One region of the Streptomyces sp. KM273126 genome, then DNA from elsewhere that is predicted to be linked to it. Evidence: riboswitches for the same ligand, from Rfam matches in the RefSeq annotation. Region 1 holds a riboswitch; the other holds the start of a gene.

Region 1 (4,677 bases):
TCTCAAGGACGACGTTGCGGCCCTTGGGGCCGAGGGTCACCTTGACGGCGTCGGCGAGCTGGTTCATCCCGCGCTCAAGGCCGCGCCGGGCCTCCTCGTCGAACGCGATGATCTTGGCCATGTGAAGTGGTCCTCCCGGACGGATGGGGTCCCCCCGTGCTCGAAGCTAAGCCGAGAGCTCGGGGGAGGATTGCTCCGGACCGTGCTGGCGCCCGCGACGGACGGCTCGCCTGCCTGTGGGTCCCTGCCCCACGCGGCCGGCGGGCCTCACCGACCCGGTCCTCGTTGTCACTCTCACCTTCAGAGTGCTAACGCCCAATGATTAGCACTCGACCCCTGCGAGTGCAAGCGCCTGGGGATGATCCGCAGGTGAACGCGCCCGTGCGCCCCCGCCCGGATACAGGACGCGGTCCGGGGCCTGGTCCAGGACCTGGACCAGGACCAAGACCTGGACCTGGACCTAGACCTGGACCTGGACAGAACGAAGGGCTCGTACCCCGCGGGACAACTACCCGTGGGACACGAGCCCTTCGAAAGTGAAACGAAGTGCGTCGCTGCTGTTCAGTCGGCGCGTGCTTCAGCCGGCCAGACGGACCATGTCCGCCTGCGGCCCCTTCTGACCCTGCGAGATCTCGAACTCGACCCGCTGGCCCTCCTCCAGGGTGCGGTAGCCGTCCATCTGGATCGCGCTGTAGTGGACGAATACATCCGCACCACCGTCGACCGCGATGAAGCCGTACCCCTTCTCCGCGTTGAACCACTTGACGGTGCCCTGAGCCATGCCTAACTCCCCTATTACTGGCCCTTGCACAGATCCACACTTCGCGGATCCGGGTCAGACCTCACCCCCCAACGGTTGGGGGCGTGCGCCGGAACGCGTCGACCGCGGCTGAATGTATCTGTCCAACTGCCGTCTGCAACAGGTCAATCGGACGAGAAATCTGGACAGGCCCGGTCGGGAATGTACGGAGAATTCACCTGACTTCAGGGCAAGTCGGGCCCCGCAAAAGGAACATAAGGCGCGAATACCTCGCCGACCTTCGCCCACTTTGGCTACTTCATATCGGGCGCACGGCAAGAACCCATATGCGCACGGCGTGAAACCGGAGCCTGAAGCGAACCGCGTTCCCCAACTCTACCGTGCTCAACCATAGAGAATGGCCCCCTCCGCTTCTCTCACGGAGGGGGCCATTCGATGAACTCTCGGTAACCGAAGTTACCGAAGGTAATTATGGGTGCCGCTCAGCCTCCGGCGACGGCCGGAATGATGGACACGCCCGCCCCCTCCGGGGTCGCCGTCTCCAGCCCCTGCTCGAAGCGGACGTCGTCGTCGTTCACGTACACGTTCACGAACCGGCGCAGCTTGCCCTGGTCGTCCAGGACCCGGGCCGCGATGCCGGTGTGGTTCTTCTCCAGGTCGGCGATGACCTCGCCGAGGTTCGCACCCTCGGCACTGACCTCGGCCTGACCGTCGGTGTAGGTACGCAGGATGGTGGGGATGCGGACGGTGACGCTCATGGGGTGAGACCTCCGGTCAGGTACTGCTCGTGGTTGATGGGGGGGCAGCGCCCCCATCAGGGGCGCGGGGAACTGCGCGACCAGCCACGACGGACCCGCAGCCTTGAACGGACCGCAGTCTTACGGCGCTCCGAGCGGAGCGATCACGCGAGGCCGGCCTCACGGAACGAGTCGAGGCTGGGGCGAATCGTCGCCGTCAGTCCCGTACCCGCCACCGCGTCCAGTGTCTTGAGGCCGTCGCCGGTGTTGAGGACGACCGTGGTCAGGGTCGGGTCCAGCACACCGTTCTCGATCAGCTTGCGCGTGACACCCACGGTCACGCCACCCGCCGTCTCGGCGAAAATGCCCTCCGTGCGCGCCAGCAGCTTGATCGCGTCCACGATCTGCTCGTCGGTCACGTCCTCCACGGCGCCGCCCGTCCGCCGGGCGATGTCGAGGACGTAGGGGCCGTCCGCGGGGTTGCCGATGGCGAGCGACTTGGCGATGGTGTCCGGCTTCTGCGGCCGGACGACGTCATGGCCGGCCTTGTAGGCGACGGACACCGGCGAGCAGCCCTCGGCCTGCGCACCGAAGATCCGGTACGGCTTGTCCTCGACGAGCCCGAGCTTGATCAGCTCCTGCAGACCCTTGTCGATCTTCGTGAGCTGGGAGCCGGAGGCGATCGGGACGACGATCTGGTCGGGGAGCTTCCACCCCAGCTGCTCGCAGATCTCGTACGCCAGCGTCTTCGAGCCCTCCGCGTAGTACGGCCGCAGGTTGACGTTGACGAAGCCCCAGCCCTCGCCGGCCGGGTCGCCGATGAGCTCCGAGCAGAAGCGGTTGACGTCGTCGTAGTTGCCCTCGATGCCGACGAGTTCACCGCCGTAGACGGCGGCCATGACGACCTTGCCCTGCTCCAGGTCGTGCGGGATGAAGACGCAGGAGCGGAAGCCGGCGCGGGCGGCGGCGGCCCCCACGGCACCGGCGAGGTTGCCGGTCGAGGAGCAGGAGAGGGTGGTGAAGCCGAACGCCCGCGCGGCTTCCAGGGCCTGGGCGACGACCCGGTCCTTGAAGGAGTGCGTCGGGTTGCCGGAGTCGTCCTTCACGTACAGACCGCCGGTGACGCCCAGTTCCCGGGCCAGGTTGTCGGCCTTGACGAGGGCGGTCCAGCCGGGGTTGAGGTTCGGCTTGCCGGCCACGTCGGCGGGGACGGGCAGCAGGGGTGCGTAGCGCCAGATGTTCGCCGGGCCGGACTCGATCAGCTTGCGCAGCTCTTCGGTCTCGTACGCGGAGAAGTCGTATGCGATCTCCAGCGGGCCGAAACACTCCTGGCAGGCGAAGAGCGGGCCGAGCGGCACCCGGTGGCCGCACTCGCGACAGGACAGAGCGGCGGCGGGGCCGAGGTCGACGGTGGAGGCGGCGTTCGAGGTGCCAGGATTCGTCGTGTTTCCAGCAGTCTGCACAGCCATGTGAGGCGAGGCCCTTTCTCCTCATCTTCCTCACGACGCATCTCGCCGTGAGACGGATTTGGCACCTTCCCTAGCCGCGAGCCTCGCGAAGCCGATCTACGGTGATCTGTGAACGATCGACGCTGATCGGGTACGAGAACCGGCTGGAGGGTTGCCGGGGCTTCATCGGGCCGTGTCCCTCTGCCCCTCTGGATGAGCGGTATGCGGTTGTGTATGCCGTTGTTGATCATTGAAACGCAAAGGTGACCCCGCAATGCGATGGTCATCCGCGTTGTTCAAGACTGTAACCGAAGGCCAGGACAGTTGAGATAGACGTCCGAACCGCGAGATGGATCACACATCAGCTCGTGTGATCGATCCGCGTGATCGAGAAGACCGATCCGCAGTGATCGAAAAGTGAGGAGCCGCAGACCGTGCTGAACGAAGTCGAGCGCTGGCTGAGCACACGCTCCTGGTCCGTGACCGATCGCCCGCTCCACCGCATCCTGGCCGCCAAACGTTCCTCGGGCCAGTCGGTCAGTGTCGTGCTGCCCGCGCTCAACGAGGAGGAGACGGTCGGCGAGATCGTCGCCGCGATCCGTCGTGACCTGATGCAGCAGGTCCCGCTCGTCGACGAGATCGTCGTCGTCGACTCGGGATCGACGGACCGTACGTCGGAGGTGGCCGCCGCCGCGGGCGCGACGGTGGTGCACCGGGACGAGATCCTCCCCCGCATCCCGGCCGTGCCCGGCAAGGGCGAGGTGCTGTGGCGTTCCCTGCTGGTGACCAGCGGGGACATCGTCTGCTTCGTCGACGCGGACCTGAAGGAGTTCTCGTCGGACTTCGTCTCCGGGATCGTGGGGCCGCTCCTCACCGACCCCGGCGTCGACCTGGTCAAGGCGATGTACGACCGCCCGCTGGGCTCCGCGGCCGGCCAGGGCGGCCGGGTCACGGAACTCATGGCCCGCCCCCTGTTGAACATGCACTGGCCGCAGCTCGCGGGCTTCGTCCAGCCCCTGGGCGGCGAGTACGCGGCCCGCCGCTCGCTCCTGGAACAGCTGCCCTTCCCGGTCGGATACGGGGTGGAGCTGGGCATGCTGGTCGACGCCCTGCACCTGGTGGGCCTGGACGCCCTCGCCCAGGTCGACGTCGGCGTCCGCAAGCACCGCCACCAGGACGGCCAGGCCCTCGGCCGGATGTCCGCCGCGATCTACCGCACCGCCCAGCTCCGCCTGGCGCGGGGCCATATGATCCGCCCCTCCCTGACCCAGTTCGAGCGGGGCGAGGAGGGCTTCGAGCCGCGCACGTACTCGGTGGACACCGAGGAACGGCCTCCGATGGCGGAGATCGAGGAGTACGTGGAACGCAAGGCGGCGTGAGCGGAGTTCGGGGGCTGCTGCGGTGGCCGGTGTTGGCCGCCCAGCGGAACCGTACGTTTGAGCGGATGCGACAAGGGCTAGGTTGACGAGCATGGCTTCCGCTTCTGCCGACGGCGCCCGCGTCCTCGTCGCGTCCAACCGCGGCCCTGTCTCGTACGCCCTGGACGAGAGCGGCGGGCTCACGGCCCGGCGCGGCGGAGGCGGCCTGGTCTCGGGGCTGTCGGCGATCGGGCCGGAGGCCGGCGCGGTATGGGTGTGCTCCGCGCTGAGCGACGGCGACCGCGAGGCCGTACGGCGGGGAATCGTGGGGGCGGGGCCGGAGGCCCCTCCGCAGAAGGGCGGTGGTGGGCGAC
Region 2 (4,677 bases), on a different contig from region 1:
CCCGTCGGGCCTGGACCCCCGCCTCAAGGACGTCGAACTGCTGGTCGCCTGCAACCCGTACAACGTGCTGTGCGGCGAGCGCGGGGTGGCCCGCGTCTTCGGCCCGCAGAAGGGCGCGACCCCCGCACAGGTCGAGGAACTGTCGGCGGGCCTGGAGAACTGGGCCTACGTACTGACCCGCGACCTGGGCGCGGGCGGGACCGACCTGTACGGCGGCCCCGGAACCGGAGCCTCCGGCGGCCTGGGGGCGGGCCTCGCCGCCCTGGGCGCCCGGCTGCTGCCCCGCTTCGAGGTGCTCCTTGACCACCTCGACCTGGACGCCCGTCTGGCCCGCGCCGACCTGGTCGTCACCGCCGAGGGCGCGCTGGACCACCAGACGCCGCGCGGCAAGGTCCCGGCCGAGGTGGCCCGCCGTGCCAAGCTGCACGGGCGGCCGGTGCTCGCCCTGGCGGGGACGCTCGGCGAGGGCGCGCACGACGTGCCGGGCGTGGACGCCTGCCACGGCATCCTGCCCGCCCCGATGGCGCTGGCCGAGGCGCTGGTCCGGGCCGCGGAACTCCTCACGGACGCCACGGAGCGCGCCCTGCGGATGATCCGGCTCGGCACCCGGCTGCCAGCGGGTGCGGCGGGTGCGGCGGGTGCCGGGCTACCGGCTCACGCGGAGGTGTCCGGCACGCAACGCCCCTCCTCCGTACGGTAGTTCCACTGGGCGCCGTCCCGGACGAGCTCCTTGACCGCGCCCAGGAACCGCTCGATGTGCTCGTCCGGCGTACCGGCACCGAAGCTCACCCGGATCGCGTTCAGGGACTTCTCGCCGGGCGCGGCCTCGGGGGCGCCGCACTCGCCCTGGGCTTCCGGGTCACTGCCGAGGAGCGTCCGCACCAGCGGGTGGGCGCAGAAGAGCCCGTCCCGTACGCCGATCCCGTATTCGGCGGAGAGGGCGGCCGCGAAGTGCGAACTGTTCCACCCGTCGACGACGAAGGAGAGGACGCCGACACGCGGGGCGTCGTCCCCGAAGAGCGACAGGACGCGCACCTGGGGCACCTCGGCGAGGCCCGCGCGGACGGTGTCGATCAGGTACTGCTCACGGGCGACCAGGGTGTCGAACCCGGCCTCGGTGAGGGCCTTGCAGGCGGAGGCGATGGAGTAGGCGCCGATGACGTTCGGGGACCCGGCTTCGTGGCGGGCCGCGCTGACGTGCCACTCCACGTCCACTCCCCCGTCCGCACGCCGGGAGACCTTCCGGCTCGCGCCGCCGCCCGCGAGGTACGGCTCGGCCTCGGTCAGCCAGTCGGCGCGCCCGGCGAGGACGCCGGCGCCGAAGGGCGCGTACAGCTTGTGCCCGGAGAAGGCCACCCAGTCGACGTCCAACTCCCTTACGGATACGGGGTGGTGGGGCGCGAGCTGGGCGGCGTCGAGGACGATGCGGGCGCCGTGGGCGTGCGCGGCGGCGGCCAGCTCGCGGACGGGCCACAGCTCGCCGGTGACGTTCGAGGCGCCGGTCACGCAGACGAGGGCGGGTCCGTGGGGGTCGCGGCCTGCGAGGGCGCGCTCGACGGTGGCGACGGCCTCTGCCGGGGTGCGGGGGGCGTTCAGATAGGTGACGTGGGCGTCCCGCCAGGGCAGCAGCGAGGCGTGGTGCTCGGTCTCGAACACGAAGACCTGGCAGTCGGTGGGGAGCGCGGCGGCGAGGAGGTTGAGCGAGTCGGTGGTGGAGCGGGTGAAGACGACCTGGTCGTCGCCGCGGCAGTCGAGGAACTCGGCGACGGTGTTGCGGGCGTTCTCGAAGAGGTCCGTGGACAGCTGGGACAGGTACCCGGCACCCCGGTGCACGCTGCCGTAGTACGGCGCGTACGCGGCCACGTCGTCCCAGACACGCTGCAGGGCCGGGGCGCTGGCAGCGTAGTCCAGCGCGGCGTACGTCACTTCGCCACCCGTCACGAGCGGGACGGTGACGTCCCGTCCCAGGACTGGCAGCGGGGCGCGAAGGGACTGGTCGGCGGCGGGAGTGGAGGTCGACGCGGAGGCGGAGGCAAAGCTGGAGAAGGACATGGCTGAACTCCCGTGAAAGCAGGCGGAATTCCGTTCCGTACCGGACAGCGCGACGGGCGGCTGAGGCGAACCACGGCACGGGCGGGATGAAGAAAAGAGAAATGCGGAGGCGGGGCTCTGCGGCCCTATCGCATTCGCTTGTTCACAGAAGGCTCCCTGGTCCGCGCTTGCCGCAGACCTCGCTGCCTACGGCCCGGTCTTCACCCGGGGCACCCCGCCACGGACGGAGGGTTGCCGGACAGCCGGCCGGGGCCTTGTGGCTGTCGCTCATGACCTGCCCAGCATCCTGCCACAGGATCATTCGGGCGCAAGGGGGGTGTCCGGATGGCGGAACGATGCGGGCCGGTACCGCTGGCTTCTTCCGCCCCCGCCACCCCTACCCGTCCCATCCAGCCTGAACGGCCTGAACGGCCTCGTCCTCAAACGCCGGACGGGCTGGATCGTTCAGCCCCTCCGGCGTTTGAGGAGCGGGGGTGCGGGGGCCGGCCCCCGAAACGGGGTCCGGGGCGGAGCCCCGAAGGCGGGGCCGGGGCACAGCCCCGGAACCCTGGGGGTCCAGGGGGCGCAGCCCCCTTGGCCGGGGTCGAAGGGGCGGAGCCCCTGGGGATGGGACGGGTAGGGGCGGCGGGGGCGAGGAGAACCCTGGTTCGCTACGCGTTGCTCGCCGAGACCCACCGCTCCAGCACCAGCCGGGCCGCCCCCGAGTCGATCGACTCCGCGGCCCTGTCCATGGCCGCGCGGATCTGGGCCGCGAGAGAACCGTCCCCGGGCTCCAACGCCACCAGCGCCGCAGCCGAGTTCAGCAGCACAGCGTCCCGCACCGGCCCGGTCTCACCGTTCAGCAGCCGTCGTGCCACATCCGCGTTGTAGGACGCGTCACCGCCCCGCAGTGCCTCCACGGGGACCAGTTCGATACCGACGTCCCGCGGATCGAAGGTCTCCTCCGTCACCTTGCCGTCCCGGACCACCCACACCCGGGACGTCGCCGTCGTCGTCAGCTCGTCCAGCCCGTCGTCGCCGCGGAACACCAGCGAGGAGTTGCCGCGCTCCGCGAAGACACCCGCGACGATGGGCGCCATACGCGGATCGGCGACCCCGACCGCCTGGGCCCGCACCCTGGCGGGGTTGGTCAGCGGCCCGAGGGCGTTGAACACCGTACGGATACCCAACTGCCCACGTGCGGCGCCCACATGGCGTAGCGCCGGGTGGAACTTCACCGCGAAGCAGAAGGTGATCCCGGCCTCCTCGGCGACCTCGGCCACACGCTGCGGGGTCAGTTCGAGATTGACGCCGAGCTTCTCCAGGACGTCCGAGGCGCCGGATGCGGAGGAGGCGGCCCGGTTGCCGTGCTTGACGACCTTCGCGCCCGTACCGGCGATCACGATCGACGACATCGTGGAGATGTTCACCGTCTTCGCGCCGTCGCCGCCCGTACCGACGATGTCGACGGTCGTGCCGGACACCTCGATCAGATTGGCGTGCTCGTACATCGTCCGTACCAGCCCGCCGATCTCCTCGACGGTCTCGCCCTTGGCCCTGAGCGCCACCACGAACCCGGCGATCTGCGCGTCCGTCGCCTCGCCGCGCATGATCAGGTCCATCGCCCAGGCGGTGTCGTCCGCCGTGAGGTCGCGGCCGTCCAGCAGTCCGTTCAGCAGTGCGGGCCATGAGCGGCCCGCCGCGGTGTCGCCTCCAGCGGGGGTCACAGCGCTCATAAGCCGCTCCTGGGTCATGGATCAAAGATCAATGGATCAATGGATCAACACGAGTCTCAACGGGTCCACCCTATCCAGCCCCGCAGCATCGCGAAGGGCCCCGTCCGTACAACGGACGGGGCCCTTCGGCTTGCGCGTGGCGAGCGCAGCGATCAGTGGTGGCCGTGGCCGCTCGTGATCTCCTTGTACTCCTCGACGGTCGGCTTCGGGATCTGGCTGTCCTCGTTGTAGTACGCCTTGCTGAGCTTGGCGCGCAGCTTCTCGGAAGCCTTGATCTTGCGCGTGACGCCGTTCTCGTCGACGGCCGGGCCGATCTGGGCCGGCTCGTACTGGTCGTGCGCGGTGAGCGTGTGCAGCTGCTCCTGGCTGAGCGGCTCGTGGACCTCGATGAACTCACCGTGCGGCAGGCGCTTGATGATGCCCGTCTCGCGGCCGTGCAGCACCTTGTCGCGGTCCCGGCGCTGGAGGCCGAGGCAGATGCGCTTGGTGATGATGAACGCGAGGACCGGGGCCACGAAGAACGCGATCCGCACGAACCAGGTGATGGCGTTGATCGACAGGTGGAAGTGGGTGGCCCAGAGGTCGTTTCCACCACCGATCAGCAGCACCATGTACCAGGTGATCCACGCGACACCGAAGGCCGTGCGGGTCGGCGCGTTGCGCGGGCGGTCCAGGATGTGGTGCTCACGCTTGTCGCCGGTGACCCAGGCCTCGATGAAGGGGTAGACCGCGATCGCGACCAGCACCAGCGGGAAGATGATCAGCGGGATGAACACACCCAGGACGAGCGTGTGGCCGCCGAAGTTGACCTCCCAGCCCGGCATGACACGGATCAGGCCCTCGGAGAAGCCCATGTACCAGTCGGGCTGGGCGCCGGTGGACACCTGGTCCGCACGGTACGGGCCAATAC

The links. Region 1 has a riboswitch for S-adenosylmethionine ahead of thrC (threonine synthase). Riboswitches for the same ligand answer to the same signal wherever they lie in the genome.
Region 2: linked by a shared signal. The riboswitch ahead of E0500_RS32245 (aminotransferase class V-fold PLP-dependent enzyme) and the one ahead of thrC (threonine synthase) in region 1 are both predicted to bind S-adenosylmethionine.

What each region holds. Positions count from the first base shown of each region.
Region 1 is NZ_SJXB02000001.1:1,551,443-1,556,119, forward strand. Features, by position in the region: gene groL (chaperonin GroEL) at 1-121, opposite strand, end outside; gene E0500_RS06695 (cold-shock protein) at 578-781, opposite strand; gene E0500_RS06700 (MoaD/ThiS family protein) at 1,243-1,518, opposite strand; gene thrC (threonine synthase) at 1,662-2,966, opposite strand; SAM riboswitch class I at 2,985-3,165, opposite strand; gene E0500_RS06710 (glucosyl-3-phosphoglycerate synthase) at 3,380-4,324, shown strand; gene E0500_RS06715 (trehalose-6-phosphate synthase) at 4,416-4,677, shown strand, end outside.
Region 2 is NZ_SJXB02000002.1:372,099-376,775, reverse strand. Features, by position in the region: gene E0500_RS32250 (glycerate kinase) at 1-700, shown strand, start outside; gene E0500_RS32245 (aminotransferase class V-fold PLP-dependent enzyme) at 655-2,052, opposite strand; SAM riboswitch class IV at 2,211-2,327, opposite strand; gene trpD (anthranilate phosphoribosyltransferase) at 2,703-3,767, opposite strand; gene E0500_RS32235 (cytochrome bc complex cytochrome b subunit) at 3,920-4,677, opposite strand, start outside.